One region of the Sporomusa rhizae genome, then DNA from elsewhere that is predicted to be linked to it. Evidence: riboswitches for the same ligand, from Rfam matches in the RefSeq annotation. Region 1 holds a riboswitch; the other holds the start of a gene.
What was found. A riboswitch is a leader RNA that binds a small molecule or an ion and turns the genes downstream of it on or off. The one in region 1 is predicted to bind thiamine pyrophosphate.

Region 1 (7,365 bases):
AAACCACCGACATGGGGTCTCATTCTCGGTGGTGATATGCTTATTTCAATATTAAGATACTTACGTTGTAAATAATCTGCGTGTATGCCTGTAAAAAATGCTTCTCTGCGCCAATCATCAAGACCAAGCAACGCACCAATATTGACACTGCGCATGCCGGCTTGACATGCACGTTCAGGAGCATCAAGCCGATAATGGTAGTCACGTTTAGGACCTGCGGGGTGAAGCTCGGCATATACTTTTTGATGGTATGTTTCCTGATAGATTGTCATACCGTCCACGCCATTTTCAATTAGCACGTTATACTCTTCCGTATTGAGTGGATATACTTCAATGCTGATAGAGGTAAAATATTCTTTTAATATGTCTACGCATTGCCTAATATATTCCACCGAAGAATGGTATCGTGATTCACCGGTAAGAATTAGAAGATGTTTTAAGCCAGTGGCGGCAATCGCTTTTGCTTCGGCTTTAACTTCTTCAAGCGATAGTTTTTTGCGCTCAATTTGATTATGCGCATGAAAACCGCAGTAGACACATTGATTCACACAATAATTTGCTAAGTAAAGCGGTGTATAAAGCAATATCGTTTGGCCAAAATGCTGTACAGTAAGGCGATGCGCTTTCTGCGCCATTGCTTCTAAATGGTTTTCAGCCATTGGTGACAGTAAGGTCAAATAGTCCCAAACTGTTAAATTATCTTTTGCAATAATCCGTGAAATATCAGCATCGGTTATTTGATTAGAAGTATCGGCAAAGTTCCAGTCCCGATACTTTTCTATTTCTTGATAAAAGCTCATTTTTCCCCTCCAATCACGCTAAGAAAATTTATTTATCCTTAACTAACCTGCTCTATTTATCTAAAAATCCGGTTAACGGTGACGAAGCGTTTGCATATTCTTGAATAGCCCCAGGTCCGGCCAAGAAAGCTTTACGGCCGGCGGCAACCGCTAAACCAAAGGCTTCGGCCATTGCTTCGGGATCGCTGGCTGTTGCTACCGCTGTATTTACCAAAACTGCTGCTGCACCCATTTCCATGGCTTCGGCTGCTTCCGAAGGGCGGCCGATACCCGCATCTACAATAATGGGTAATGATATTTCCTCGATTAGTATCTTAATAAGTTCTTTCATTTTTAACCCACGATTTGTTCCAATAGGTGCCCCAAGTGGCATGACAGCAGCGGCACCAGCTTCTACCAAACGTTTGGCTGCCATCAAATCAGGACTCATATAAGGGAGTACAACGAAGCCTTCCTTAGCAAGGATTTCAGTTGCCTTAATTGTTTCCATATTATCAGGCAGTAAGTACCGGTTATCGGAAATAACTTCAATTTTGATCCAATTGCCACACCCGGCAGCTCGGGCCAAACGAGCTATGCGAATAGCTTCTTCAGCATTTCTAGCGCCAGATGTGTTCGGTAATAATGTACAGTGCTTAGGTATATAAGTAACAATGTTTTCCTCTTTGTGATCGAGGTCTACTCGCCGCAATGCCACCGTTATAACCTGTGCTCCAGCGGCATTTACAACTTCTGGGATAAGTGTATTAGATGCAAATTTCCCTGTTCCCAAAAATAACCGACTAGTTAATTTTGTTTCACCAATTTGTAGAATGTCATTCACTGGATTTTTTTTCATAGGTCAGCCTCCTCCTACAAAACTAACTACCTCAAGGCAGTCTTCTTGTTGTAATACAACGGTTTGCCAGTCTTCTTTTCTGACGATGTTACCGTTGTATTCGATGATAACCACTTCAGGATTAAAACCCTCTTGACCAACCAGTTCGGCTATAGTAATACCTTCTGCGCCGATGATTTTTTTACCATTTACAATTAATAGCATGGGGGAATTCCTCCTTTTAAAAAAATAAAAAACACGTCCCCCGAATGGTAATGACGCGCATTATTATACACGACCTTCCTCCGCAGGTATTATCCCGATCAGGTATGGAGGTCAGGAACTCACTAGTTCCACTCTCAGCCCATAACATGAGCTCCCTCGGTCACTCAATATTTATTTATTACTATTTTATAGCATACTGAAATAATCGTCAAAATTGGTATAAGCTTTTATTTGGGCAAATTTGTTAATAAACTGTAAATATATCTCTATTTGAGGCACTAGCAATAATTTCTATACTATAGCCATTCTTACTTATAAAATTTGCTAAGTAGGAGGCGACACATTCTACTACAGGTTGCTCGGTAGCAAAATGACCTGCATCGATAATCGCTAAGCCTTCAGCAACAGCTTGTTGGGCTTCATGATATTTTACATCGCCAGTTATCAGTACATCCGCACCGGCGTTAACCGCGTTTTTGATCAAATCTGCACCGCTGCCGCCGCATACTGCCACTTTGGTAATCTTGGTGGTAACGGATCCGGCTGCTTTCACCGCGGTAATATTTAGTGCCGCTTTTACTTGACCAATAAACATCTCAAGACTTACGGGTTCGGCAAGACCTCCTATACGACCTAAACCATAGCTTGCCCCTGAATTTAGCAGCAAATATTCATCATAAGCGACTTCCTCATAAGGATGTGCGGCTATCATGGCATTAATAACTTGAGTCTTTAAATGCATAGGCACTATGGTTTCTAATCGATACTCCGGCACGAATTCAAGGGAACCTGTTTTGCCAATGTACGGATTAGTCCCCGCTAACGGAAGAAATGATCCTATCCCCTCTGTTGCAAACGAACAGTGACTGTAATTACCTGTATGACCAGCCCCAGCCTCCGACATGGTCATTCTTACTTTTTCAACATGAGAAACAGGAACAAATACTACTAATTTGCAAAGTTTATCCTGATGTACTGACGTCAATGCTTTGATATCTGTTAGTTTTAACTTTTGCGCCAGGATATCATTAACTCCCCCGGGAGCACTATCCAGATTAGTATGTGCGGCATATACGGCAATGCCGTTTTTAATCAACTTTGTTAATAAGCTGCCTAATGGCAAATCCGCTCTGATGTTCTTAATGCCTTTAAAGATCAGGGGGTGATGAGCAACTATCATATCAGCACCCACTGTCAATGCTTCATCAACAACGTCCCCATCAACATCTAAAGCAACAATAGCCTTATGTATCAGTTGCTCAGGATTTCCTACAAGCAAACCGACGTTATCCCACTCTTCAGCCAGATGCTTTGGCGCTAATTTTTCAAGTTCAGCCATAAGGGCGCGGCACTTTATAGGCATGACATTTTATCCTCCAAATCGTTTAGTTTTTTAGTAAAAGCTTTATACTTTTCAGAGTTAACAGCTTCCTTGCTATCTGCCATTGCCGATAGTACGCCACGCAAATGCCTGAGCAGCTCTTGAATATGACGCTTTAGCAAAGGATGTTTATTCTTCCAGAGCAGCGGACCAATCTCGTATAGTACAGCTTCGATCTGGCAGTCAGTTCCTGGTTCCGCCGCGATAATTTGATACATTTTACCCTCTTCTTCTACTAGTTCTTCAGCGACAATCTTCCAATTATTTTTATACAGCCAAATTCTAACGAGCGACGCCGCAATCATAGGTTGTAGAATAACACGCTTTAGCTTTGCGGTTATTTCCGGACGGGAGCTTAGAATGTCAATAATATTAGCTCCTCCCATTCCAGCGATTACGACAACATCCGCTTCCCCGGGATTAAGAACATCAAGACCATTGCCTTGACGTACGGCAATATATTGTTCCAATTGAGTGTCAGCAACAGCATTTTTGGCTGAAAGAAATGGACCGTGATGAATGTCTCCGGCAATTGCCCGACTAACTCTTTTTTGCTCGACAAGGTATATTGGTAAATATGCATGGTCAGTACCTATATCAGCTAAAATGGAAGCTTCAGGAACCATGTCCGCAATTGTCTGTAACCGTTCTCCTAGTCTCATATATTATAATTCCTCCTATCATCCTAGATAGTATTTCGGTCTATGGATAAAAAATCCTGTTAATAGTCTAAAACCTCGAAATATGTATACACGGCTTGCGCGATAACTAATGCAGCGTGCGATATAAAAGTTGCCTTTTCAGCTAAAGTTAACGGTTCAAGACAGCAAAAAACCTGCGAATATATTCGCAGGTTTTTATGGTGGGCGATGACAGGATCGAACTGCCGACATCCTGCTTGTAAGGCAGGCGCTCTCCCAGCTGAGCTAATCGCCCGTATTCGAAGTTCGATTTTTGACTTTCGAAATGTTTTATCGAATGTCTAAAATCGAGCATCGAATATCAAAGATGGTGACCCGTAAGGGAATCGAACCCTTGATACCGCCGTGAAAGGGCGGTGTCTTAACCGCTTGACCAACGGGCCATAATTGATGTTCGACTTTAGACTTTCGTACTTAACATTAATAATCGAATGTCGTATATCGAATTTCTAACAACGAAATGGTGGGCCCACCTGGGATCGAACCAGGGACCAGCCGGTTATGAGCCGGCTGCTCTACCGCTGAGCTATAGGCCCTAAAGAACTAAAACAGGTTTTCCGAAGAAAGCCTGTTTAATAAACTTATCTGGCTCCTCGAGTAGGACTCGAACCTACGACCGATCGGTTAACAGCCGATTGCTCTACCAACTGAGCTATCGAGGAATATCGCCAACGTTGATTATTATAAAACAATGTCTCTATTACGTCAAGTGCTTTATTTAGTTTTTATTCAAGAAAATCTTTCAATTTCTTGCTGCGGCTAGGATGACGAAGTTTCCTAAGAGCTTTAGCTTCAATCTGACGTATGCGCTCACGGGTGACGCCAAAATATTGTCCAACTTCCTCCAGTGTACGAGCGCGACCATCGTCTAGACCAAACCTAAGGCGCAATACTTTCTCCTCACGTGGAGTTAGTGTTTCTAATACTTCTTCCAGCTGTTCTTTAAGCAACATGAAAGATGCTGCTTCAGCAGGAGCCGGGGCATCCTGATCTTCAATAAAATCACCTAGATGCGAGTCTTCCTCTTCACCAATTGGCGTTTCTAGGGAGACTGGCTCTTGGGCAATCTTCATGATTTCCCGTACTCTTTCTACGCTAACATCCATAGCTTTAGCTACTTCTTCCGGAGATGGTTCACGGCCTAATTCTTGCAGAAGTTGGCGTGATACCCTGATTAGCTTATTTATGGTTTCTACCATGTGAACTGGAATACGAATAGTTCTGGCTTGGTCAGCGATAGCCCTGGTTATTGCCTGACGAATCCACCAAGTAGCGTACGTACTAAACTTATATCCCTTGTTATAATCAAATTTTTCTACAGCCTTAATCAAGCCTAAATTTCCTTCTTGAATTAAATCAAGGAATAGCATACCTCTGCCAACATACCGTTTCGCGATGCTAACTACCAAACGCAAGTTAGCTTCAGCAAGTCGCCGCTTTGCTTCCTCATCCCCTTGTTCCATACGTTTGGCCAGTTTAATTTCTTCATCAGCTGTCAAGAGCGGAACCCGGCCAATTTCTTTGAGGTACATACGGACAGGATCATCAATGCTAATACCCTCAGGAATGGTGAGATCTATATCTACTTCTTCTTCGGCCGTTTCTTCAATTTCAGACATATCTGGGCCTTCAATAAGTTCAACGTCTGGAACTTCATCTACAATTTCAATACCTTTGTTATTAAAGATTTCATACATATCATCAATTTCATCCGGACTCATGTCTTCAGTCTGCATTGTATCCATAATTTCAGAATACGTTAGTACACCGCGTTTTTTACCCTTGTGTAGAAGTTCATTCACATGTTCAACCGGTGCATTTTTTTTATCGGCCATAGTTTTCCCCCCTTCCCCTGGTAATTGACGATAGTTGGTATATCCTTACTTGCTTGTTAATGATGCAATTTACTAATTTCATGTTTAATTCGCTGACTTTCCGCCAGTTCCTGCAGAAAGCTACTATCCCCCATGCGTTCTAATTCATCGGCCATCAACCGATGTTGTTCATACAAAGTAGTTAAATGTGCCAGCCTAATTGTTTTGATACAATCGTCTACTGATTTAACTACATCCTGTAATTGTATTTCCATCAACATAATATGTGAAAATTCATTGTTTGCTTTCTCACTCAGGTTATTAACTATTGTATTTAGGTCGGTCTGTGTAATATTTTTTTCCATATTATACGCATTAAATATTAAATTAATTATCTCTTGCTGTAAAACCCCTTGTATTTCTTGCGGAGAAATTTGAGAAAAAACATAAGGGATAAGCGATAAATCTTCGCACATCATTCTAATAAGTTGCCGTTCCGCCTGAACTACAGCCGGTGCTGGTTGCTTATATAATAATGCAATATTTATAGTTTTCCCGTTTTTTACATTTTTATCCTTTTTGGATTGAACTATATATTTTGTAATTTCAGTACGTAAAGCGCTTTCATCCACAGTTAATACTTGAGACAGCCTAGTAATGTGTGCATTTACTTCTACAGCATTTTCAGCCTCAGCCAGGATAGGCGCCAATTTACCGACAACAGCAATCTTCCCTTGAACTGTAGTATAATCATCTGATTTTAATGCCTGATCCAGTTGATAATTTAACAATGGCTGAGCAGACGCAATTAGCTCTTGGAAAGCTGAGCTGTCATGCTTTCTAACAAATTCGTCCGGATCCTTACCATCAGGCATTGATACTACTTTAATCGCAGCCCCCATGGAACGCACTGTAGCTAACGCTCTCACAGTAGCATTTTGACCAGCAGCATCAGTATCATATGAAAACAATAGTTCTGCATTAAGTTTTATTAGGTTTCTAGCTTGCTCCGGCGTAAAAGCTGTCCCCAGTGATGCCACTACATTTTTGATTCCGTGACTATACAGTGTTAAAGCATCCATATAGCCTTCGACGATAATCACTTGACCAGACTCACGGATATGCTTGTAAGCCTTATCGAACCCATATAAAACATGCCGTTTATTAAAAAGCTGAGTTTCTGGCGAATTCAAGTATTTTGGCTGAGAATTATCTAAAACCCTGCCGCCAAAACCAATTGCCCGCCCACGCACATCCCTTATCGGAAACATAATCCGATTTCGGAACCGGTCATAAACACCTTCACCCGACGTGCGCGCAGCGCATAATCCTGATTTTAATAAAATGTCGAGATCTATGCCCCGTTTACTAAATGCTAGAGATAGTTTATCCCATAATGGTGGCGCAAACCCTAATTTGAAAAAGCTAATATGTTCAGCTGAAATACCACGGCTTGCCAAATATTCTCGTGCAGGTTTGCCAAATTTGGTTTTTGTTAAGCATGCATGAAAAAAATCAACGGCCAGCTCATTAACTTGATATAGTTTGGCAAGTTCCTGCTCTCTGGCTAGCTCCAATGGTGTTTTATCTTTTTCCGGTAAGGGTATATTTAATTTTTTGGCTAACA
Region 2 (7,365 bases), 1.0 Mb from region 1:
TTATCGACAGTATCGAAAATTACATTTCCTGTAGGAAGATCCTTGATTGCACCAATAATGTGCAGACCTTTATTGGTAATGGCTTTTTGCAGTAGCGGACTGGATATTTTTAATCTCCACACGGTAAACTCAACATTGCTGCTAATCGCGTTAGTTAATAGCTCGCCGGCCTGTGTATTTGCTTTTTTCAGAGCAGGTTGGATAGCTTGTCTGATAGTTTCAATATGACCCTGGCATAAGCTTCCGTTTACAGCAGCCTTGACCGCACCGCAGTCTCCATGCCCTAAAACTACTACTAGCCGGATATCAAGATGTTCTACAGCATATTCAATACTTCCTAGCACTACATCATCGACCACCTGACCTGCGGTGCGTACCACAAACAAATCACCGAGCCCTTGGTCAAAAATTATTTCCGGGGGAATACGGGAGTCAGAGCAGCCTAGTATTACTGCAAAAGGGTCTTGCATGTTTATCAATTGGGATCTTCTTTGTACTCCTACGTTATTTTTTGCATAGCGCTCTGTGACATATCTTTTATTCCCTTGGATGAGTTTTTCTAGTGCATGATAGGCATCCATAAGTATCCTCTCCTTACCTAGTTATTGTTTTTTGATGAAGATAGTGAATTGCCGATCGCTTATATAAAAAATGACGTTGCAAGTATTTGTAAAAATAAAATCAAAATACTTGCAACGGCCAGTGTGAATTTTAGTATAGTTTATTTTACAAGGCTGATTGAAGTTGGTTTTTTTCTATATGTATCAAGGAGAAATCCGGCTGTCTGGTTCTTGGCAGGCAAATAAATAGCCTAAGTCCTTCAAAATTAGGAAGAGCAGCTCAGCATTGATAAATTCGACAGGCTTCTCATAGCTAAGGGTAAAAGAGTGACCGCGGTATGTGGCTAAGCTGACTTTGCCGGCTTCATCGGAATAGAATTGTTGATGTCGAAGCCGTGAGCGCATAGAAGCTAATAATTCGACTGTGCGCGTATACTCGGGAGGAAACTGCCAACTGCTCATGTGCTGCCGCAAAAGGTCAAGTGATTTATCGATGCATTCTAAAATGGCAGGAAAGAAGACAAAGGTTATATACCAAGGGAAATAATTACTATTCTTTGTTTGAGAAAATTGGCGCTCAAAATGGAAATACTGCCGGCATCCAATCATGATATCCAACATGTTTTTAATATATTTCAACCTGAAGTCGTCAGGGGTGTACTTTTCACATATAGTTGCCAACAAGGAACGGTAATCTTTAATCAAGTCATTAAATTGATAAAATGTAGTCATTGCAGCACCTTAGTCCGCAAGAACTAACTGTTCCCCGTTTAATATTTTTTTCATATTTTTCATGGGACACATCTTTCCGCACATAGTGCAGGTGTCTTCACATTCTGGGATAGATTCCTCCCTGTATTTACGGGCTTTTTCCGGATCGATTGCTAAGTCAATCATTCTTTTAAAATCAACATCGGCGCGGGCTGTGCTCATTTGATTATCCCAGTCGCGCGCTCCGGGGATGCCTTTGGCAATGTCTGCTGCATGGGCGGCAAGGCGTGAGGCGATGATTCCCTCTTTCATATCGTCAAGGTTAGGCAGACGCAAATGTTCAGCCGGTGTCACATAACATAGAAAGTCAGCACCGTTAGCGGCTGCAATCGCCCCGCCAATTGCACTTGTAATATGATCATAACCTGGGGCAATATCGGTTACTAATGGACCAAGAACATAAAAAGGAGCACCATGGCATAATTTTTTCTCTAAAAGTATATTGGCGGCAATCTCGTTAAGCGCTATATGTCCAGGCCCTTCTATTATGACCTGAACATTTTGCTGCCAGGCATGTCTGGTGAGCTCGCCCAATGTAATCAACTCTTCCATTTGGGCGGCGTCTGTTGAATCATGAATTGAACCCGGGCGGCAAGCATCACCCAAGCTTAAAGTAATATCATATTTTTCACAGATAGCAAGCAGCCGGTCATAATACTCATAAAACGGATTTTCCTGGTTGTTTAGCTCCATCCAGGCAAATAAGATCGAGCCGCCGCGGGAAACAATGTTGGTGAGACGTTTGTTTCTTTTAACCCGCGCAGCTGTTGCCCGGTTCATGCCGCAGTGAATTGTCATGAAATCCACACCGTCTTCGGCATGCCTCTCGATAACTGAAAAAAATTCGTCAACCGTGATATCTTTTAAATCTTTGTCAAGCATACCTACTACGTCATACATAGGGACAGTACCGATCATGACGGGGGATATATCGAGAAGTTTACGGCGGAATTCCCGAGTTTTGCCATAACAGCTAAGATCCATAATGGCATCTGTTTTTAGGGCGATGGCCTTTTTGGCCTTGTCTAACTCTAATTCGATGTTATAGCAGTCTTTGGAAACGCCTAGATTGACATTGACCTTGGTACGGAGTTTTTCGCCGACACCAATAGGCATAAGATTGGTGTGGTTGCGGTTCGCCGGAATAACAACCTTGCCACTTGCCACCAGGTCACGCAAATTTACAGGGCTAATGTTTTCCTTGCCGGCAACAATGCGCATTTCTTTGGTGATTATGCCTTTTTTGGCAGCATCCATTTGGGTAGTGAAACTCATATTTTCCCAGCCTCCTTTTTTATATTAGTCATAGAAGAGATGGGACCAGCTTTTGATATAAGAAAAAAGCTTCCCTACGGTGGTATTAACCACATCAGGTTTAGAGGGTTGGAGTTTACTCCTCTCAGCCGTGGGCACCCCTAGCTATGAACTAATTAATACTAGAGCTCAACTTTTTTTGCGTATTCAATAAAACTCTGAAGTAATGTTTTTAACTCTTTGATGATTTTTTGTCCTATTGATGGAGGGGAATGGCTGTCAGCAGAGTCAGCCTGGCCAGTGGCAGGCAATTTTTTATTAGCAGGAGAATGCTGTGTAGCAGGCTTGTTTTGCAACATTATAATCCTCCTATAAAAAAAATATATGGAAAAAATTGTATTTAAAATATATAATAAATAATGTCGAGTTATCAGTCAATCAAACAACAAAAAAAATTAATAAGTAAAGTAAAGTAAATGCAAGGTGATTTTTATGAACTCTCTCCCACTTGTACTTGAAAGTCTCAAACATGAAATTAATGTAGGCACTTTAAGCGAGCTGGAGGCCGAAGGAGAGCCTTTATCGTATATTAACCTTCCGCCTAAACGGCTTGCTCAGGATATTGCCAAATTAACTGCTGCTATTATTAACTCCTTAAAAGATGACACATTTGCACCGCTTAAAGTGCATGTTAGTTGGATAAGCAAAGTCAGACTTGAACAAGGGTTCAGATTACCGGAGATTATGGCCTTTCTTGAGCACTATGAAAAAGCTGTTAAGGATGCCATGTCACTATATTTAAAGAATGAGCTGCCTATTCTCAATATATTCCGGCGGGATTTTGATTCTTTACTTGATAGGGTAAGAGTCCATTTGACCGAATACTTTTTTATTCTTTATGAGGATACTGTTTTCAGGCAGTTTGAACAGCTCAGGACTATTAATGAGATAACTACCCGTATGACCTCTTCCATGAATATTAATGACGTATTAGATTTTATTGTATCAAGTGCAATGCGGTTGTTTAAGGCTGATTGCGGCAGCATTCTCTTAACAGGTCAGGCTAACGAATGGAAAACGCCTATTGCCACAGCATGGTATCAGCCTGATTCGCCGGTTTTTATCTCCGAAACGGTACTAGATACTGTAACCCAGAAAGTTATAGAAATAAAATCTGGCGAAGCGCTGTCGGAACGCCTGATTAATGTTCTGCAAAACGAGCAGCTTTGCAGCGTAAAAGCTATTAGATTGTGCTTTCAGGATTTTTTAATTGGCATATTGGCAATAGGATTTCGTTCTGCCTGCAAATCTACTCCGATTGAGCAAACATTGTTTGCGACTTTTGCCAACCATGCATCTATTGCTGTGTATAACGCTCAGCTGTATGGCGATGCTGACAGCAAATTAAAGCAACAAGTCCATGCAGTAACAGTGCTCTTAGAACAAAAACGCGCTATTATGCAATGTATGCGGGAAGGAGTTGTTGCGATAAATACTGATGGATACATCAATATAGTAAATAGTGAAGCCGAACGATTGCTAAATATACCCACCGATCTTATTGGCAAATACATTTTAGACGTTCTGCCTAATTCGAGGCTGCCTATTGTGGTTAAGACCAGACAGGCAGAGTATGACCAGGAACAAGAGGTTGGGGATAAGGTTATTATCACCAACAGGGTGCCGATTATAGTCGATGGTGAAGTCATAGGGGCTTTGGCTACTTTTCGCGATAAAGAAGATGTTAAAGTGTTGGCAGAAGAAATAATTGGACTACAAAGCCTGCTGGATTCGATGCGGGCCCAATCACATGAATTTGCCAACAAGCTGCATGCCATATCAGGGCTTATACAAATGAAACAATACGATAAAGTGGTAGAACTCATTACTCTAATGTATAAAAGTCAACAGGAGTTTGTTAGTTTCATCGTTAAACGAATTAAAGACCAGGCTACAGCTGGCTTAATTATCGGAAAAATCAGTCAATCAACTGAACAGGGAATTTCTTTGCGGCTGAATTCCCGCAGCAAGCTTGAATCTCTGCCGCCGGTATTTGGCAGTCTGGCCATGGTAACTGTGTTAGGTAACCTGATTAGCAATGCTATTGATGCAGTGCAGGGCCTGCCAAGTGAACGTAAAGTTATTAATGTTTATATTTATCAAGGAAAAAAGTATTTAACTATAAAAGTAAGCGATTTTGGGCCAGGCATTCCTGAAGTTTACAAAAACAAAATATATCAGCGAGGATTTTCTACTAAACGGGGAAGCCGCGGGGTTGGTTTATATCTTGTAAAGAAAGAAGTAGCTATAAGTGGCGGAAAAATAACTGTTCAGTCCCAAGAAAGCCAAGGGAGCATCTTTAGTGTAAAGATACCAATTCGGGGCATCTGAAGCCTTAAGTTAAAGGGAGGTAGAATCATGGCCATCGATGTTGTTATCCTGGAAGACGACCCAATGGTGCTAGAACTTCACCGGCAGTATATAACCCAGATGAAGGGATTTAGGTTAGTAGGTCAGGCGAGTGACGGGGAGACCGGCTTTGAGCTTATTGCCCAGATAAAACCACAGATAGTAATCTTGGACGTCTATATGCCTGGGCTGAACGGAATAGAGTTATTGCGGCGCATCAGGGCGACCGGGATTAATACCGACGTTATTTTAGTGACGGCCGCTCATAACTCAGAGACTATTCAACAGGGAATACAGTATGGTGCGGTTGATTACATCATAAAACCCTTTACATTCCAACGTTTTAAAAAAGCTTTAAAGAACTACCAGAAATATGTCTTTAAAATTAAGAATATTCAGCGAATGTCACAAAAAGATATTGACGTCTTAAAGGGAGATACATTTAGTGAAAATATTGCGAGTTGCCTTGAAGATTTGAAGGACAACATTCCTAAAGGCTTGGACAAGGCTACTCTGGATTCGGTGTTAGGGATAGTGGAAAGGCAGTCTGGCTATTTCAGCGTTGCCGATATTGCCAAACTTGTTGGTATATCAAGAGTTACAGTGCGTCGTTACTTAAACTATCTATGTGATAACGGTTGGCTGAAGGGAATTTTATCGTACGGGCCTGTAGGCAGGCCGCTTCACAAGTACATGAAAGATGATGCATTTTCCGGTAAGATTAGTTAAAAAAGCTAGTGTAGCAGTAAAAAGGCCGCTACACTAGCTTTTTTATCGGAATCCTGTATCGGTAAACAATGAATTTTAATTACAAAAATATCCTTATTTACCATATAGTAGTCAAAATATAAGCATGTCATTATAATAAAAATTGTAATAAGCTTCCACTGAGATCATCTAGAGGAGGATAATCAAACATGGCAATTACCCTATCCTTTAGAGTAGCAGATGCGATGCCGGAAGATGTCGGTCAGGGTTATGTCCGCATCGATAATGCCGAAATGGATAAGCTTGAAGTCATCATTGGTGATATTGTAGAGATTCAGGGCAGGAAGACGACAGTAGCAAAAGTAGTCCCCTGCTTCACCCAGTTTAGAGATAAAAACCTGGCGCAGCTGGAATCTATTATTCGGGAAAATGCCGGGGTGGGAATTGATGAGCGGGTCACTTTGAAAAAGGCAGTGCGCCAACCGGCTCAGAGTCTAGTTTTAAGTCCGCTTGATGTTACCGTAGATTTTAGTGATGCTCAGGATATTCAGCATCTGGAACGCATGCTGAGTGGATTGCCGGTGATTATCGGTGACAAAGTGAAAGTGCGTTTAGCTGGGGCACAAAATCAATTCTTTACAGTTCTTGGTACAGCCCCCCAAGGTCCGGTAATTATAAATTCCGGCACAAAGATTAAGGTTACACAGGCGGATGCATCTGAAGACAGGAAGTTCCGGGCGTCATACGAAGATGTAGGCGGTTTGGATAAAGAACTGCAGCGCGTGCGAGAGATGATAGAACTGCCGCTTAAATATCCGGAAATATTTCGCCATCTTGGTGTAGAGGCTCCTAAAGGAGTACTGCTTTACGGCCCGCCAGGTACAGGTAAGACATTGATGGCCCGGGCAGTAGCCAGTGAAACTAATGCCGCATTTCTACATGTAAATGGCCCGGAGATTATTAATAAGTTTTACGGGGAAAGTGAAGCGCGCCTGAGAGAAATTTTTGAAACAGCACAGCGTCGGGCACCGGCAATTATTTTTATCGATGAGATTGATGCAATTGCCCCAAAACGTACAGAGGTAATCGGTGATGTGGAAAAACGGGTAGTAGCTCAGCTCTTAGCGCTAATGGATGGTTTGAAAAACCGGGGGCAGGTTATCGTAATTGCCGCAACCAACGTCCCGGATATGGTTGATCCGGCACTCAGGCGGCCAGGGCGCTTTGACCGTGAACTGTCAATAAATCCGCCTGACAGGCATGGAAGATTACGAATATTAAAAATACATACACGGGATATGATGGTCGATTCCGGTATTGATTTAGAAAAACTGGCCCAGATAACTCATGGCTTTGTAGGTGCTGATTTAGCCATTTTGTGTAAAGAAGCCGGGATGAATGCGGTACGGCGCCTGCTACCTAAAATAGACTTTATGGCAGGTGTAACCGAACAAGATTTAGCCAGTCTAACGGTTACCATGGATGACTTCTATAACGCATTCCGGGAAGTCGAACCAACTGCCACCAGAGAATTTTTCTCTGAACGGCCTAATACCAAATGGGACCATGTAGGTGGTCTTGAAGATATTAAAGATAAATTACGGACATTGGTGGAAATGCCTATTCAACACCCGGAATTGTTTAAAGAAGCGCGGTACACCAT

Region 2: linked by a shared signal. The riboswitch ahead of thiC (phosphomethylpyrimidine synthase ThiC) and the one ahead of thiS (sulfur carrier protein ThiS) in region 1 are both predicted to bind thiamine pyrophosphate.

The regions. Positions count from the first base shown of each region.
Region 1 covers NZ_CP156925.1:2,899,851-2,907,215, forward strand. Annotated here, with positions in the region: gene thiH (2-iminoacetate synthase ThiH) at 1-800, opposite strand, end outside; gene SRRS_RS13650 (thiazole synthase) at 853-1,638, opposite strand; gene thiS (sulfur carrier protein ThiS) at 1,642-1,842, opposite strand; TPP riboswitch at 1,901-2,010, opposite strand; gene SRRS_RS13660 (Nif3-like dinuclear metal center hexameric protein) at 2,087-3,205, opposite strand; gene SRRS_RS13665 (tRNA (adenine(22)-N(1))-methyltransferase TrmK) at 3,196-3,885, opposite strand; tRNA gene SRRS_RS13670 (tRNA-Val) at 4,084-4,159, opposite strand; tRNA gene SRRS_RS13675 (tRNA-Glu) at 4,233-4,307, opposite strand; tRNA gene SRRS_RS13680 (tRNA-Ile) at 4,386-4,460, opposite strand; tRNA gene SRRS_RS13685 (tRNA-Asn) at 4,511-4,586, opposite strand; gene rpoD (RNA polymerase sigma factor RpoD) at 4,650-5,759, opposite strand; gene dnaG (DNA primase) at 5,816-7,365, opposite strand, start outside.
Region 2 covers NZ_CP156925.1:1,902,212-1,909,576, forward strand. Annotated here, with positions in the region: gene SRRS_RS08510 (carbonic anhydrase) at 1-581, opposite strand, end outside; gene SRRS_RS08515 (hypothetical protein) at 765-1,292, opposite strand; gene thiC (phosphomethylpyrimidine synthase ThiC) at 1,302-2,606, opposite strand; TPP riboswitch at 2,661-2,758, opposite strand; gene SRRS_RS08525 (hypothetical protein) at 2,768-2,944, opposite strand; gene SRRS_RS08530 (ATP-binding protein) at 3,078-4,976, shown strand; gene SRRS_RS08535 (response regulator) at 5,004-5,723, shown strand; gene SRRS_RS08540 (CDC48 family AAA ATPase) at 5,912-7,365, shown strand, end outside.